Regions from separate parts of the Pseudidiomarina terrestris genome, predicted to be linked through region 3. Evidence: predicted binding sites of a transcription regulator. Region 3 holds the regulator's gene; each other region holds the start of a gene.

Region 1 (5,931 bases), on a different contig from region 3:
GCTCGGAGCAAACTATGCGGTGTCGGAGCAGTGGTCGGTGTTTGTCAGCCGCGGCAATGGCTTTGAGACACCCACCCTGACCGAACTCGCCTATCGGAATAATGGTACCGGCTTAAATACCCAACTTGGGCCATCGACAAACCAGCAATGGGAAGTCGGCAGTAAGTGGCGCTCAGATGCCTTAGAAGCTGCAATCACCTGGTTCCATATTGCGACGGCCAACGAGATTGTCGTCGACCAGAGCAATGACGGTCGTACCACCTACACCAATGCGGAACAGACGCAGCGGGAAGGGCTCGAGTTGAGCTTTGCCGCGGATCTGAGTCGCACCTGGTCAACCCGAGCAAGTGCCACTTACACTGACGCTAAGTACAGTAATGGTGCCCGCTTGCCCGGCGTAGCAAGGCAACAGGCCTATTGGCAGCTGCGCTGGCAGCCCGGGGCTGATACTCAGGTGCAGCTGGTAGGCGACTACCGGGGTGAAGTGGCGGCGAACGATGGCAACACTGTGTTTGCCCCGGCACACACCTTGTGGCATGTCGCAGTACAAACCCAGTGGCTGTGGCAGGACCTGAAACTGCAACCCTGGCTGAAAGTGCATAACCTGACCGATCGTGACTACGTCGGCTCAGTGGTGGTGAACCAGGGCAGCGGTCGCGCGTTCGAACCCGGTATTGGCCGTGAAGTACAGGCGGGTCTGCGCTTTAACTATCGCTGGTAAGCCAGCGGTACAGCGTGCGGCGGGTGACGCCAAGGATTTTTGCCGCACGCTGTTTATTACCTTCAGTCTCCGCCAGAACCTGACGCACATAACGCTCCTGCACCTCTTGTAAGCTGGGCCAGGCTTCGCCCTCAGCCGGAGCAGCTGCAACAACTGGTCCGCGCTCGCGCAACCGTGCAGGAAAATGTTCGGGCAGGATCCACTCCCCTTCGCAAAAGGTGTAGGCGCGTTCGACAGCGTTTCTCAGCTCGCGAACATTGCCCGGGAAATCATACTGTTGCAGAAGCGCTTTCGCCTCGGCCGAGAAACCAAGAATGGGCTTGTCATTATGGCTACGTTGCTCACCCAGAAACTGCTGTGCAAGGAGCAGCACGTCCTGCTCCCGCGCTCTTAGTGGCGGCACCTCAAGACGAAAAGTCTCAAGCCGATAGAATAAATCCTCGCGAAACTGCTGATGGCGGACCCGCTCTTCGAGATCCTGATGGGTGGCAGCAATGATACGTACATTGACGACCACTTCGGCATCACTACCCACCGGACGCAAGGTACCTTCCTGCAATACCCGCAGCAACTTGGCTTGCAGTGCCATCGGCATCTCACCAATTTCATCCAGCAATAAAGTGCCGCCATCAGCTTCTTTTAACAAGCCCGGCCGGGCTCCTCTGGCCCCGGTAAAGGCGCCAGCGGCGTGACCAAAGAATTCACTCTCCATCAGCTCCGCCGGAATTCCTGCACAGTTAACCGCGAGGAAGGGGCCCGCGGCGCGCTTACTCTGCTGATGCAGCGCTCGCGCCACTAGCTCTTTGCCAGTGCCGCTCTCGCCCTGAATCAGCACCGCACCGTCCGCCTGCGAGATTTGCTTAATGCTCTGAAACAACCGCTGCATGGCCGTGCTCGCGCCCGTCAGTCCACCAGGCCCCGAGGTGGCCTCCTGCGACGAGCGGTAATGTTCGACCTCGCGTTGCAGTTGGTGGTAGTCCAGGACGCGCGCAACACTTACCAACAAATGCTCAAGGTCGAGTGGCTTGGTGAGAAAGTCATCGGCACCACGTTTCAGTGCGTCCACTGCTTGTGCGACCGTGCCAAACGCGGTAATGAGAATAAAGGCTGGAGGATGGGTACGTGTTTTCAACCGTTCCAGCAACTCCATTCCTGAGCACCCAGGCAGGCGGATGTCACTGATCACCAGTTGCGGCTCAAGCTCAGCTGTGGTCAGATAGTCTTCCGCTGAGTCAAAAGCGGAGACCCGATAGCCTGCGCTTTCGAGCTCTTCTTGCAATAATTCTCTGAGCCCCGGGTCATCTTCAACCACGGCAATAGTGATAACAGCCATTAGCTCTCCTTGGTGATTTCACAGGGCAGCAGCACCCGTGCTTCGCAGCCACCCTCAGGGCGGTTTTGCAGGGTAAAACGCCCGGCATGGGCATCAATAATATGGGCAACGATGGCCAGCCCCAGGCCAGTGCCCTCACCGATAGGTTTAGTGGTAGTAAAGGGCTCGACCAACTGTTCAGTTGTGCTCGACCGAGGTAAGCCCGGACCGTCGTCACTGACGACAATGACACAACGATCAGAGCCCGTTGTTTTCACATCGACGCGGACTTGAGCAGCTGCCGCCTGTAGCGCATTTCGCAATAAATTCACCAGCGCCAGCTCCAACCGTGAACCATCAGCATGCACCCGCAATTCTGGCGTGGGTAAGTCCAGGATAAGGTCTGGCGCGCGGTCCGTTTGTTCATGCTGCACGGCGTTGGCCGCCTGCTGTATCAGTGCCGCAAGCGACACCGGCTGCGGCTGGCTGATGGGCGTTCGGCTAAAATCGAGCAGCTGCTGTACCAGCTTGGTCAAACGCTCAACCTGTCCGCGAATGGCGCTCAGCTGACGCTGACTCTCAGCATCAGTATGGCGCTCCTGTAAGCGTTTGGCGCGACCAGCAATGACCGTTAATGGCGCACCGAGCTCGTGCGCCACCCCTCGCGAAAGCTGACCTATCGCTGCCATTTTTTCGTGCTCGCGTAAGCGAGTACTGATTTCCAGTTGCTGCTGTCGCCGGGTGCGGTAGTAACCCAGCCCAAGAATCGATACCAGCGCCAGCGCGACAATACTCCAGGAGACCCAGGCGATGCGCTCCAGTTGCGAAAAACTTTGCTCGAAATCTTCGGCGCGGCGGTTCAGCTGCATAAAACCGATCAGCCGACCGGCGCGATCATTGACCGGGATAAACTGTGAGAACACATCACGCCCGGCCACCTCACGGTAACTATCGCGCTGCTCACCGGTCAGCACCACCTGCTCGGCCAACAGGCTCTCAGATAAATCCCGTTCGGTAACGCCCGCGGCGGCGACCAGCTCACCGTTAGTATCGTAAACCGAAGCCCCATACACTCGACCAATTTCAAACACCGCGTCAAGATGTGCCTGTACCCTCGCAATATCGTCGCTTAACAGAGCATCGCTCAACGGCAATCGAATGGCGCGCCCTACCAACTCCAGATCGTCGCGCAGGCGCTCATCCTGAAACTCGCGCGCCTGTTCAAGAGCCACACCTATAGCAGCCCCCGACAATGCCAGCAGGGGCAACACCAAATAAAACAGAAAGGCACGCTGCCAGCTGGGACTGGCAACACGCTGTAATATGTATCTTTTTGTCACAGTGCTACCTCAAGTAAACGTGACATAAGTATACAGTTTCATGTGCCGGATCTCTAATGGACGATAAAAACACTAATTTTCATAGCCTTATAAATCAATCAAAGTTGGCATAGCTCTTGCTCCCTTACTACTGAGCAAAAAATATAAGTTCATCCGAATCAACAAGGAGCTGATTATGAAAACATTACTACCCACGTTAATTGCCAGTGCAATCTTTGCCACCACGGCAGTGACCGCAGCGCCAATGCAACAGCAAAGCGCACAACAAGGTCCAGCCATGCAGCAACAAGCACAAATCGAAATGACCGATGCGCTGTTGGAGAAATTTTTGGCGGCTATGAGCGACGTACAACAAGTCAGCCAGAAGTACTCGCAGCAATTCCAGAACGCTGAGAATGCAGAAGAAGCGCAAGCGATTCAGCAAAAAGCTCAGGAAGAGATGATTGCGGCAGTGAACGCTGCGGGCCTCAGCCCAGATGAGTACAATGCGGTGATTCAGCAAGTACAGCAAGATCCGCAGTTGCAGAAGCGTTTACAGGAAATGACGCAGTAACACGTTGTGAATACTTCAACACTTGCAGCACGTGTTACAAAGAAAACGCCGGCAATTGCCGGCGTTTTTGATCGAGGTTGACCGGTTAGGGTCAGACGTTATCCAGCGCTTAACTGGCGTTAATTCTTTTCACCAGTGCGCGCGCAACGGCTTCGGACGAAGCGGGATTCTGACCGGTGATCAGTTGCCCATCGGTCACCACAAAGGGTTCCCAGTCACCGGCTTTTTGAAAGTCTGCGCCTAACTCAATCAGCTTGTCTTCAAGTAAGAAAGGCACCACTTCAGTTAAGCCCACCGCGGCTTCTTCGCTATTGGTAAAACCGCTCACTTTACGGCCTTTAACCAGGCTCTCGCCATGCTGATCTTTCGCATTGACCAGCACTGCTGGTGCGTGGCACACGGCAGCCACCGGCTTACCCTGACGCCAGAATCGCTCAATCAGCTGTAATGATAATTCGTCATTGACCAGGTCAAACATCGGTCCATGACCGCCCGGATAAAAAACAGCGTCGTAATCCTCTGCTTTGACTTCAGAAAGCTTCAGTGAGGTTGCCAGCTGATCCTTTGCATCGCGGTCATCAAACAACCGAATCGTTGCCGGCGTTTGCGCGTCAGCCTGTTCGCTATTGGGATCGATCGGAGGCTGACCACCATTTGGTGTGGCAATTGCTACCTCGGCACCACTATCTTTGAAGAAGTAGTAGGGCGCAGCAAACTCCTCTGCCCAGAAGCCGGTTTTCTGACCACTTTCACCAAGTTCATCATGTGAGGTCAAAACCATTAAAATTTTCATGGGCTTACTCCTGTCTTTTTTCGAATGTATCTAGTTTAATGGGGATCATTCATCACCAATTCAACCAAAGGTGTCATCAGATGTCGATTGCGTGGCTCGCTCCAGAACCTTCTTATCGTTCGTACTTACAGGTACGGTCGCTTATCTCCATGCTGATCATCGCAGCTATTCTGATCACAAGTTACTTTACCGGGGTTTATCCTAAAAACGTGGTGCCCCTCTGGATCGCAGGCCTGGCATGGACCTTGCTAACCCTGTTTTTTAGCCTGTTCTTCGCCTCGCGTCGTTTTCTATTTACCGCTTATGCGCGCACCAACGAAGGTGTGCACCTGAAACAGGGTGCGCTGTTTCGTCGAATTCGCGCCGTACCCCTGAACCGTATTCAGCACGTTGAGTACAAGCAGTCGTTCCTCGAGCGGCTATTCGGCATTGCGCGTCTGGCTATGTACACTGCCGGCAGTGGCGGTGCTGATTTAACTATTCCAGGCCTATTGCCGGATACCGCCATGCAACTCAAAACCGAACTGCTGACCACTATCGCTAACGAGCCAGATAAAGGCGAAAGCAATCATGAGTGAGTTAACCTGGCAACGCACCCCGCTGATCACCATTGCGTTCTTCCTCTTTAAACAATTGAAGCAGCTGGTGACCAATATTTCGAATTTAATTCCGGCTTTTGCTGCAATTTTCGTCATTGGTAAGGATTCGGTGTGGGTTCTGTTTGGCTTAGCTGGCGCTTACTTACTGTATGTCATCATTAGCGCGGTTCTTACTCAGCGCTTCTTCCTGTATGCCATCGCCGATGATGCGGTGCATTTGCGAACAGGGATTTTTAACCGTAAACACCTCACCCTCAACTACGAGCGCATACAACAAGCCGAGATTCATCAGGTCTGGTACTTCAGACCCTTTAAGCTGACGGTGTTAAGTGTCGACAGCGCGGGTTCGGCAGGTAAGGAAGTGCAAATCCCGGGGCTCAAAATGGAGCTGGCGCAAGACTTACGCCAACGCATGCTGGCGGAGAGCGTCAGCCCCTCCGGCCAACGACAAGAGAGTGCAGCTGCAGACACCAAAGAAGATGCAGCCCGAATCACCAAACATTTCCCAGTGGCAGAGATCATCCGCGCCGGTATCATCGATAACAAATTATTTGTGTTGCTCGCCGTACTGATTTACCCCATCAGCCAGCTCGATTTACTGGAAGACTATGTG
Region 2 (5,931 bases), on a different contig from region 3:
GTAACTTTGCCTTCCTGAATAAACAGAATCACCATGGTGATCGCACCGGGTCCGGCAATCATCGGAATGCCTATAGGGGTGACTGCCACATCAGAACCAAAGTCCCCGTCGGTCTCACCGTCCACCCGCTTGGGTACCGTGCGCCCGCGCAGCATCTCAAAGCCCATCACGAAGAACAAAATACCACCAGCGACGCGTAAGCCGTTTACGGAGATATTAAAGAAGCTGAAGATCGCTTCGCCCAGCAGGGCAAACACTGTTAGAGCAATAAAAGCCGTGACAGCCGCACGCATAGCAACCCAACGCGCAGCCTTCGGAGTCATTGCCTCAGTTAACGCGATATAGATGGGAATTGCGGCAATCGGGTTAATCATGGTGAATAACGAAGTGAACTGGAACAGAAAAGTGTCAAGCATGGTGCGATTCCCGAAAAAATAAGTTGAGGTATTGTATCAACTTATAAAAATTGTAGCTAAAAAAGAAAAAGTTTTAAGCGAAAAAAGTTGCTGCGACACGCTTTGGCGCAATAAACTGTCATACTACTGATTACAAAAATGAAACAATAGTCTCAGTTCATTTGAGGCGAACCCTTCGGCCAAAAATTTGGAAGCGGTGACTAAGAGCATGGGACTCTCGTTGACCAGCCTGATACCATGCTTCACCGCTTCCATCCCTGCCGCTGCTAGTGCTAAATCCCCTTAATTAAATTGATCGCAGGCTTTACATCAGGATCTGAACTCGCTACAATTCAGCACCATTTTTATTCGTCTTGGTTAATTAGTAACCAATGTTGATAACCCAACAACAGAATTTTCATTGAGGTGAGATTTTAATGCCAGTTGTTAAAGTAAAAGAAAACGAACCGTTTGACGTCGCTTTACGCCGCTTCAAGCGTTCTTGCGAAAAAGCCGGTGTACTTTCAGAAGTGCGTCGTCGTGAATTCTACGAAAAGCCAACTTCAGAGCGTAAGCGCAAGAAAGCTGCAGCCGTAAAACGTCACGCGAAGAAATTATCGCGCGAAAACGCGCGCCGCACTCGTCTTTACTAAGAACAAGCAAGTATTGCTTAGTAGAGAGAGTCGCTAGCTTTTACGTCGCGACTGGTTACTGAAAGCTTCAGTAACTAATCGAAGGCCGGAGCACGGAAACGTGGTCCGGCTTTTTCATTTGGGCTTTTTGATTTAGGCTTTTGCAATTCCCATTCAGCAAGTACAATCAAGTCAGTTCAGAACAACGGAACACAAATAACCATGGCAGGCCTGATCCCAAAAAGCTTTATTCATGATCTCCTTGATCGCGCAGACGTGGTCGAAGTCGTGGACAGCCGCGTTCCGTTAAAAAAAGCAGGCCGTAACTACCAGGCGTGTTGCCCCTTTCATAATGAAAAGTCCCCAAGTTTCACTGTTGCTCCCGACAAGCAATTCTTTCATTGCTTTGGTTGCGGTGAGCATGGCAATGCCATTGATTTTTTGATGCGCTATGACGGCCTGGACTTTCCTGATGCAATTGAAGAGTTAGCGGCAATGCTGGGCATGGAAGTGCCGCGGGAAACCTCAGTTAATCCTCAGGCAGAGGCGCGCAAACGTCAACAGGCGGCCGATGACTACCAGCAAATGGAACATGCGGCTAAGTTCTTTGCTCACCAGCTTCGCCGCCATGCCAATGCACCTAAGGTCATTGACTACCTAAAGGGCCGAGGCCTGAGTGGTGAAGTGGTGAAAGCTTTCCAGATTGGCTATGCCCCCGATGGTTGGGACGATCTGCTGAAAACCCTGGGCAAAGGCCAGGGATCACGCGATCAGTTAGTGGATCTGAAACTCGTCAATCGCAACGATAACGGACGTTATTATGACTTTTTCCGGGATCGGGTGATGTTTCCGATCCGGGATCGCCGTGGTCGCGTGGTCGGTTTCGGTGGCCGCATCCTTGAAGGCGATGGGCCTAAGTACCTCAATTCGCCCGAAACCCGTGTTTTTCACAAAGGCCGGGAGCTGTACGGATTTTATGAGGTGAAGCGGGCCCATCGGCAGATTGAACAAATCGTCATTGTCGAAGGCTACATGGACGTGGTGGCACTGGCTCAGGCGGGCATTGATTTTGCTGTTGCCTCGTTGGGTACAGCCACTACGACGGACCAGTTACAGATGCTGTTCCGCGCTACGCGCAAGGTGGTCTGCTGTTACGATGGCGATCGCGCCGGCCGTGATGCTGCATGGCGCGCGCTGGAAAATGCCTTACCTCTTTTAACCGACGGCCTGGAATTGAGCTTTCTGTTTCTGCCTGACGGTGAGGATCCCGATAGTCTGGTCCGCCAGGAGGGTGCTGAAGCCTTCACCGCGCGACTCGCTCAGGCGCAAAGCTTCACCAGCTACTTTTTCAGTCATCTGTCAGAGCAGTTGGATCTGGCTTCCGACAGTGGCCGAGCGGCTTTGCTCAACCAGGCCAAGCCTTTAATTGAGCGTATTGCCAGTGACTATTACCGCGAAGCGCTGTTGGCCGAGCTCGCGCGGCTGTTGCGCCGCGAGGTGTCACAGGTTGCGGCACAGGTACGGCAAGCGAAAACCACCACCACCGAGCGGGACGAGCTTAAGATCACGCCAATTCGACGTGCTATTGCACTGTTATTGCAATACCCGCAACTGGCCCAGGAAGTACCGGTTCATGATGCGCTTGGTCAGCTCAAGCTGCCAGGTATCCAAGTATTTATGCAGCTGCATCAGCAGGCCCGCGAACAGAACCTGACTTCAGCTCAGCTACTCGAACAGTGGCGCGGCAGCCGTGAAGAGAAACTGCTACGTCAGTTAGTGACCTGGGAGCACCACCTGGATCAGGATAAGATTGGCCAGGAATTTTTTGATACGTTCTTGTTCTTTATCGATCTTTTTGTTGAGCAACGTGCCAACGAACTGCTCGCCAAGGAACGTGAAGCACCGCTGACCCATACCGAGAAAAAAGAGTACATGGCGCTGATGCAGCACCGCGCACAAAAAAGCCAGGTTAGCGACAGCGACTAGCGAATTTGACCAACGCTTGGCGATTCTGCCGAACAGTTTCTCTAACGAGTTTCCATACCTCTTCTTATTTAAATTCTAAGTGTTTGAATTAAAGTATAAAAATAGAATTCTGATAAGTTGGCATCATCTTTGCTTTAAAACCTATGTCATAAGTCAAAACCACGACCTAATAATAACCTGACGTCTTATCTAGGAGAAAAACGAATGAAAGCAATAAAAGGTTTAGCAGCTGCTGTAGCAATCTTAGCCGCGAGTGCGACTTTGCAAGGATGTATCATTGTTGCCGACGGCGAGCATGGCGATGGCTACTCAAGCAGTGACTTCCGCAAACAGGAAGAGCAGAACCGCCAGATGATTTCGGCGTTGTCGGATAGCGCGACCTTGACCGATGTTCGCAGTCGCATGGGAACCCCGGATTTTGCCAATCGCACCACCGTTGATGGCGCCCGCTACGATGTCCTTTACTACCGTACACACCGCGTCGAAGCTGATGGCAATACCAGCAAAGACGAGTGCACACCGCTGGTTTTTAAAGACAGTATTCTGGTCGGAACCGGTGAATTGGCACTCAGCCGAATCCCACAAAGCTACTGATTAATTTCTGGCTCAAAACTGCATATTCTGCTATAATTTCCGGTCTTGAATTTGATTCGTAAGTTTAAGACCGGTTTTTATTTATCCATTTGAAATGACAGGTGGTAGATCTGTATGCAGCAGAGTCGTCAATCGCAACTCAGAATTCTTATTGCCAAAGGGAAAGAGCAGGGGTACCTGACATTTTCCGAGGTTAACGATCATTTACCTTCTGAGATTGTAGATTCCGATCAAATCGAAGATATTATTGCCATGATCAATGACATGGGTATCAAGGTGTTTGAAAACGCCCCTGATGCCGATGACCTGATGATGAGCGAAGACACTGCCGATGAAGATGCCGCGGAAGCCGCAGCTCAAGCACTTGCGAGTGTTGACGGTGAACTTGGCCGTACCACCGACCCGGTGCGTATGTACATGCGGGAAATGGGTACCGTTGAGCTATTGACTCGTGAAGGCGAGATCGATATTGCCAAGCGTATCGAAGAAGGCATCAACCAGGTCCAGTGTTCCGTCGCTGAATATCCAGAAGCGATTAACTTTTTACTTGATCAATGGGATCAATGTGAAGCCGAAGAGATGCGTTTAACCGACATCATCTCTGGCTTTATCGATCCAAACGAAGTCGACGAAGCGCCTGTCGCCGCGACCCACATCGGTTCTGAGCTATCTCAGGATGAGCTCGATGACGAAGATGATGACGACGACGATGACGATGACGACGATGATGCAAATGAGGGCGGTATCGATCCGGAATTTGCACGGCAAAAGTTTGGCGAATTACGCGCGCAGTATGAAAAAACGCGCAAAGCTATCAGCAAACATGGCCGCGATAACGCAAAAGCTCGTAAAGAAATCGACGCGCTGAGCGACTTATTTAAGCAATTCCGTCTGGTTCCTAAGCAGTTTGACCGCTTGGTCAAAGATATGCGCGACATGATGCATCGTGTTCGCGTGCAAGAGCGCTTGATCATGAAGATGAGTGTCGAACAGGCACAAATGCCAAAACGCGCCTTCATGAAAGCTTTTGCCGGAAACGAGAACAGCACCGCCTGGCTAGATGCCGCTATTGACAGTGGCGAAAGCTATGCGCAAGGCTTGAGTGACCTGCGCCCGGAAATCGAGCGTTGCATCTCAAAATTGTCTGAAGTCGAAATTGAGACCGGTTTGACCATCGCGAAAGTGAAGGACATCAACCGTCGCATGTCGATCGGCGAAGCCAAGGCACGGCGCGCCAAGAAAGAGATGGTTGAAGCGAACTTACGTTTGGTTATCTCGATTGCCAAGAAATACACCAACCGTGGTCTGCAGTTCCTGGACTTGATTCAGGAAGGTAACATTGGTCTGATGAAAGCCGTCGACAAATTCGAATACCGTCGTGGCTATAAATTCTCAACTTATGCGACCTGGTGGATCCGTCAAGCGATCACCCGTTCGATCGCTGACCAGGCGCGGACCATCCGTATTCCTGTGCATATGATCGAGACCATCAACAAGCTCAACCGTATTTCGCGGCAGATGCTGCAGGAGATGGGTCGCGAACCGTCACCTGAAGAGCTGGCTGAGCGCATGGTGATGCCAGAAGATAAAATCCGTAAAGTGCTGAAAATTGCCAAAGAGCCGATCTCCATGGAGACGCCAATTGGCGATGATGAAGATTCGCATCTTGGCGATTTTATCGAGGACACGACCCTCGACCTGCCAGTCGACTCTGCAACCTCGGAAAGCTTGCGTAATTCAGTCCGCGAAGTCCTGGGTGGATTGACCCAGCGTGAAGCGAAGGTCTTGCGGATGCGCTTCGGTATTGATATGAATACGGACCATACGTTGGAAGAAGTGGGCAAACAGTTCGATGTCACCCGCGAACGAATTCGTCAGATCGAAGCTAAGGCGCTGCGTAAACTGCGTCATCCTAGCCGTTCTGAGCAACTGAAATCGTTCCTTGACGAGTAAGCGTCTTACCCCGAGGTAAGTGCTTACTACTTCGAAAGCCCTTGTAGCGAATAGCTCAGGGGCTTTTTTGTAATGAGTATAAACGCGGCTGATGTGAAATTTGCCGCTAAATTTGTTAAGGTGAGGCTAACTTCGCTGAAAAGGATACCTTATGACAGAGTCGGATAAGAAAATCGCTGATAACCCACAACCGGGTCGTATTATTGACGCGCATCTACACATTTATAATGATGCGTATCCGTTGATCGAGAATCAGGGATTTTTACCGCCACCATTTTCGGTGGAAGACTACCAACATCGTACACGCGATCTGCCGATCGTGGGTGGGGTTGTTGTGTCAGGCTCATCCCATGGGTTTGATCAAAAGTATT
Region 3 (5,931 bases):
CTGGTGCTGCTCGCTGCGGCCCTTTTCAGCCCGACGGTTGCAGCTCAGGGAAAAGCGGACTTTGAACAAGACATCAAGGTTGACTCCGAACGCGAATGGTTCGACATTCAAAACAAAATTGCCGTATTCGAAGACAATGCAGTGATCACCCAGGGAACCTTGCGTATTACCGCCGACCATCTTGAGGTTTCACAACAGGGTGAAAACGGCGTGCGTACCTTTACCGCCGAAGGCGCACCCGCGACCTACCAGCAGGAGCTGGAGGACGGTAACTTGATTCGTGCTGAGGCGGAAATCATTCGCTACGACGAGAACGCTGAGACGCTGACTTTGCTTGGTAATGTCAAAGTCACCCAGGCGAACAGCGAGATTCAAGGTAACGAGATCGTTTACGACTTCGCAAATCAGCAGCTCCGCGCTCGCCGTGGCGACGACGAAAGTGACCGAGTCACTACCATTTTCAAGCCTAAAAATAAGAACGATAATGAGCCAATTAATCGCTGAGCACCTCGCTAAATCCTACAAGAAACGTGAGGTCGTTAAAGACGTCAGCCTGACCGTTGAATCGGGTAAGGTCATTGGACTACTTGGCCCCAACGGCGCCGGCAAAACCACGACCTTTTATATGATTGTCGGACTCGTGGGTCATGACAAAGGACGTATCCTGCTCGATGATCAGGATATCTCCCTGCTGCCGATGCATGAGCGGGCGCGCAAAGGTATTGGCTACCTGCCACAGGAGTCGTCGATCTTTCGTAAGCTGACCGTGCGCGACAATATCATGGCGATTCTGGAAACCCGCAAAGAGCTGGATGCTAATGCGCGCGAAGAAAAAGTCGATGCGTTACTGGAAGAGTTCCATGTTGGCCACATTGCGAACAGTCTTGGCATGAGCCTCTCTGGAGGCGAACGCCGCCGGGTTGAAATTGCCCGGGCCTTAGCGGCCGAACCCGCTTTTATTTTGCTCGATGAGCCTTTTGCCGGTGTTGATCCTATTTCAGTTATCGACATTAAAAAGATTATTGAGCATTTGCGTAAACGCGGCATCGGCGTGCTGATCACTGACCATAACGTCCGTGAAACCTTATCCGTATGTGAGCATGCGTATATAGTTAGCCATGGGGAGTTGATTGCCGAAGGTGACGCCCATACTATTTTAAGTAACCAACAGGTAAAAGACGTTTACCTAGGCGATCAATTTACGCTGTAGACGATCAACCGCAACTTTCGGTGGTTACCCTATGAAGCAAGGCTTGCAACTTAAATTTAGCCAGCAACTGTCGATGACTCCTCAGTTGCAGCAGGCTATCCGCTTGCTTCAGCTTTCCAGCTTCGAATTGCAGCAAGAAGTTCAGCAGGCCCTCGAAGAAAACCCTTTGCTGGAGCAGGATGAGATCGAGGAGCCGCTGCGCGACCACGATGAAGAAGCCCTCAGCGATGACAATCACGAGTGGGACCAGAATTATACCGCGGAATTGATGGGCGCAGTCGGCCAAAACGATGCGGACTATGACGCCATGGTGTTTGGCTGTGGTAAGGAAACCCTGCATGACCACCTGCGCTGGCAGTTACAACTCTCTCACTTCTCTCCCGTAGATGAACAGATCGGCCTGGCTATTATCGACGCCATCAACGCAGCAGGATATCTGACCCAATCCGTCGACGAGCTGACCCAAGGGCTCAACTCCCAGTTGCAAGAACCTGTTGAAGACGACGAAGTCGCCGTGGTGCTCAAACGCATTCAGCAATTTGATCCGGTTGGCGTTGGCGCCCGTGATGTCAGTGAATGCCTGTTGCTGCAACTGCAACAATTTCCAGAACAGATGCCGTATTTAAGCCAGGCACGCAAAGCTGTTGCTAACTACGTGGAATTGCTAGGACAGCGGGATTACCGATCGCTGTGCAAATATCTGAAATTGAACGAAACTCAGTTAACTGAGGTGCTTGCTATTGTTCAGCAGCTGCAACCCCATCCCGGCGACCGCTTTGAGCAAAACGATGATGCGTACGTGATACCCGATGTGGTCGTGCACAAAAAAAATAGTCGCTGGATAGTTGAGCTAAATCCGCAAAGTTTGCCTAAACTAAAAGTAAATAGCAGTTACGCAGCACTAATACAGGATGCCAAACAAAGCGACGATATGAGCTACATTCGCCAGCACTTACAGGAAGCAAAATGGTTTATTCGCAGTATCGAAAGCCGCAATGAAACCCTGTTAAAAGTCGCGACTTCGATTGTGCAACGCCAACAGGCCTTTTTTGAGCTTGGTGAAGAGGCGATGAAACCTATGGTGCTCGCGGACATCGCCGCTGCCATCGAAATGCATGAATCCACCGTATCCAGAGTAACTTCCCAAAAGTATATGCATACGCCTCGCGGTGTGTTTGAATTGAAGTACTTTTTCTCGAGCCAACTCAGCACTGATGGTGGTGAGGACTGTTCTTCAACCGCTATCCGGGCGTTGCTGAAAAAGCTAGTCGCCGCCGAAAACCCGAAGAAGCCGCTAAGCGACAGTAAACTGACTGAGCTGATGTCGGACCAAGGGATTCAGGTTGCTAGAAGGACGATTGCCAAATATCGGGAGGCGCTCCAAATACCGCCCTCGAACCAGCGCAAGCGTCTTATTTAAATCTTGGACAATAGAAGGAAGATGTTATGCAAATTAATCTGACTGGTCATCATATTGAGATTACTGACGCGTTGAGAGATTACGTCAATACCAAGTTTGCGAAGCTAGAGCGTCATTTTGACCACATTAGTAATGTCCATGTGATTTTAAATGTTGAAAAGTTAACCCAAAAAGCGGAAGCTACGCTGCATGTCAGTGGTGGCGAAATTTACGCCGATTCAGAACATGAAGATATGTACGCGGCGATCGATGGCTTAATTAATAAGCTCGACCGTCAAGTGATTAAACACAAAGAAAAGATGAAACGTCACTAAATCATGGATTTATCCTCACTGTTAAGCCCGGACTGCACCCGTTGTGCAGTCGCGGGCACAAGTAAAAAGAAAGTTCTCGAACTCATCGGTCAGCTGGCCGCGCCGCGTTTATCCGGAACCACAAGTTTTGATGTTTTCGAGAGCTTGCTCAATCGCGAACGCCTTGGTAGCACCGGTATCGGGCTAGGCGTCGCCATTCCCCATGGGCGTTTAGGCACGGCCAACAAACCCGTCGCGGTATTGATGACCCTTGCTGATGGAATCGATTTCGACGCCATTGACAACCAGCCCGTTGATATCGTTTTTGCATTGCTGGTTCCTGAAGAAGAGCATGAGCAACATTTACAGACTCTTGCGGCTGTGGCGCAGCGTCTGAACGACAAGTCCTGCACCCGCGCACTGCGTGAGGCGAGCAGCGATAAGGAATTGTTCGATTTATTTACCGACAACGGTAGTGGCTAAGTTATGCAGCTGATTATCGTTACCGGCCGTTCGGGATCAGGGAAGACCATTGCGTTAAGGGTTTTAGAAGATCTCGGCTACTACTGTGTCGATAACTTACCTATTATGCTATTGCCCACCCTGGTGCATGCTATCCAGGAGCAATATGCGAACGTCGCGGTCAGTGTCGACGTCAGAAACTTACCCGGCTCACATGACGACCTGAGTGATGCTCTCGATTTTCTTCCTGACAACATCAAGCCAGAAATTCTGTACCTCGACTCCAATGACCAGGTGTTACTGCGTCGATTCGGTGAAACACGCCGGTTGCACCCCCTGTCGCGCAATGAAATGCCCTTAAGTGAGGCGCTTCAGACCGAATCAAAGTTACTCGAACCGCTCGCTGAGCGTGCCACCTGGCGTATCGAAAGCAGCGACCTCAGTGTTCATCAGCTGAGTGAGCAGGTCAGCGAGCGCGTACTCGGTCGCGCAGCATCACGACTCATTGTGGTCTTCCAGTCCTTTGGTTTTAAATATGGTTTACCGCCGGATCTGGACTATGCATTTGACACCCGTATTCTGCCTAATCCGCATTGGGAGCCAGAATTAAAACCGCTGACGGGCAACGACCCAGCGGTACAGCATTTCTTTGCCCAACAGCCTCTGGTGACCAAGTTTGTGCATCAGGTGGAAACCTTTCTAGCTACCTGGTTACCTTATTTCCAGCGGAGTAACCGCAGCTACCTGACCATTGGTATTGGCTGCACTGGCGGTCAGCACCGTTCCGTGTATATCGCTGAACAGCTGGCAGAACGCTTTGCCGACCATGAATTCAAAGTTCAGGTTCGCCATCGTGAAGGATTCCGCCGCCAATGACCACTGAAGCCCGTAAATCTGTCATCATCAAAAACAAGTTAGGCCTGCACGCCCGTGCTGCCACCAAACTAGCCAAACTCACACAACAGTTCGACGCGAAAGTCGCCATTGTGCAAGACGGTAAAGAGGTCGATGCCTCCAGCGTTTTGTGCCTGCTACTGCTTGCCAGCGGTCAAGGCAAAGAGATCGAGGTCATCGCCCGTGGCAGTGAAGCTCAGACTGCCGTTGACGCGGTCGCCAGTCTCATCGAAGCCCGTTTTGAAGAAGACAGCTAGCGAAGAAGGCATGACGAAATTCCTTTAATGCGATAAACTCCTCATATTCATAGGAGTTTTCATCATGCTTCCAGAAGTCGCTGAAAAAGAATTTGCCGAACAACGGCTACAAGACGTGACCGAAGCACTTGCGCGTGGCATGTACGTGCAAGCCCGTCGGCAATTGCATAACCTGCCGGCCTGGGATGTCGCGCTCCTGCTCGAATCCTCACCGCCAAAAGCCCGTGCCATCATCTGGCAGCTGGTCGATGCCGACGAGCACGGTGATATCCTCGAAGAACTCTCTGAAGAAGTTCAAAAATCCGTTATTCGCCAGATGGCGCCGGAAAAACTGGCCGCCGCTACCGAAGGCATGGATACGGATGACCTGGCCTATGTACTTCGTGGCCTGCCCGAGCAGGTTTATCAGGAAGTTCTGAAGTCGATGGACGAACAAGACCGGCATCGCGCAGAAAAAGCGCTCTCTTACGAGGACGAAACTGCCGGTTCAATGATGAACACGGATACCATCACGCTGCGCCCTGACGTCACTATCGACGTCGTTTTACGCTACCTGAGATTAAAGGGTGAGTTGCCCGAGGCAACGGACAAGCTGTATGTCGTCAGTCGCGATGACCAGTTCATTGGAGAGATCTCCATTTCCCGTCTGGTCACGGTCGACCCAGCCAAGCTGGTGAGTGACGTGATGGAATCTGACGTGCAGGGGATTGCGGTCGATATGGATGAAACCGAGGTCGCCAAGCTGTTTGAGCGCCAGGACTGGATATCCGCCCCCGTCGTTGATACCGAAAACCACCTGCTCGGCCGTATTACCATCGATGACGTGGTCGATATTATCCGTGAAGATGCACAGCACTCGATGCTGAGTATGGCGGGTCTTGATGATGATGAGGATACCTTCGCACCGGTCCTGAAAAGTACTCGCCGGCGCTCGGTCTGGTTAGGTGTCAACTTAATTACTGCGCTGCTGGCGGCAGCAGTCAGTTCAATGTTTGAAGATATTCTTGCGCAAATGGCCATACTGGCGATTTTAAACACCATAGTTCCAAGTATGGGCGGTATTGCCGGGTCGCAGACTCTGACCCTGGTGATACGCGGTATGGCCCTTGGCCATGTCGGCGCCAGTAACCAACGCTGGTTGATCGGTAAAGAACTCGCAATTGGTGCGTTAAACGGTGTGATCTGGGCGCTCTTGATTGCAGCAGTGGTTGCCATCTGGAAGCAGGATCTGGTCATAGGTGGCATTATCGCCTTCGCGATGATGGCGAACCTGCTGGCCGCAGGCCTGGCGGGGGTCACGGTACCGCTGATATTGAAAAAATACAATATCGACCCAGCCCTGGCCGGCGGGGTCATACTGACCACCGTGACCGATGTTGTGGGTATTTTTGCCTT

Evidence for each region. The regulator sigma-54, encoded in region 3, starts transcription at its own class of promoters, with help from an activator protein. The targets are predictions, from matches to a motif close to GTTGGCACGNNNNTNGNNT.
Region 1: a site for sigma-54 is predicted at 3,477-3,495, ahead of J6J28_RS07515 (DUF4168 domain-containing protein). Genes of this name have one in related genera too.
Region 2: a site for sigma-54 is predicted at 3,130-3,148, ahead of J6J28_RS10290 (DUF3192 domain-containing protein). Genes of this name have one in related genera too.

The regions. Positions count from the first base shown of each region.
Region 1 is NZ_JAGGJE010000002.1:28,924-34,854, forward strand. Features, by position in the region: gene J6J28_RS07500 (TonB-dependent receptor family protein) at 1-721, shown strand, start outside; gene J6J28_RS07505 (sigma-54-dependent transcriptional regulator) at 705-2,054, opposite strand; gene J6J28_RS07510 (sensor histidine kinase) at 2,054-3,373, opposite strand; gene J6J28_RS07515 (DUF4168 domain-containing protein) at 3,549-3,926, shown strand; gene J6J28_RS07520 (type 1 glutamine amidotransferase domain-containing protein) at 4,036-4,719, opposite strand; gene J6J28_RS07525 (PH domain-containing protein) at 4,800-5,297, shown strand; gene J6J28_RS07530 (PH domain-containing protein) at 5,290-5,931, shown strand, end outside.
Region 2 is NZ_JAGGJE010000004.1:171,343-177,273, reverse strand. Features, by position in the region: gene J6J28_RS10305 (MarC family protein) at 1-416, opposite strand, end outside; gene rpsU (30S ribosomal protein S21) at 833-1,048, shown strand; gene dnaG (DNA primase) at 1,250-3,013, shown strand; gene J6J28_RS10290 (DUF3192 domain-containing protein) at 3,218-3,607, shown strand; gene rpoD (RNA polymerase sigma factor RpoD) at 3,722-5,560, shown strand; gene J6J28_RS10280 (amidohydrolase family protein) at 5,712-5,931, shown strand, end outside.
Region 3 is NZ_JAGGJE010000001.1:219,665-225,595, reverse strand. Features, by position in the region: gene lptA (lipopolysaccharide transport periplasmic protein LptA) at 1-504, shown strand, start outside; gene lptB (LPS export ABC transporter ATP-binding protein) at 485-1,210, shown strand; gene J6J28_RS01030 (RNA polymerase factor sigma-54) at 1,242-2,630, shown strand; gene hpf (ribosome hibernation promoting factor) at 2,657-2,944, shown strand; gene ptsN (PTS IIA-like nitrogen regulatory protein PtsN) at 2,948-3,406, shown strand; gene rapZ (RNase adapter RapZ) at 3,410-4,261, shown strand; gene J6J28_RS01010 (HPr family phosphocarrier protein) at 4,258-4,536, shown strand; gene mgtE (magnesium transporter) at 4,601-5,931, shown strand, end outside.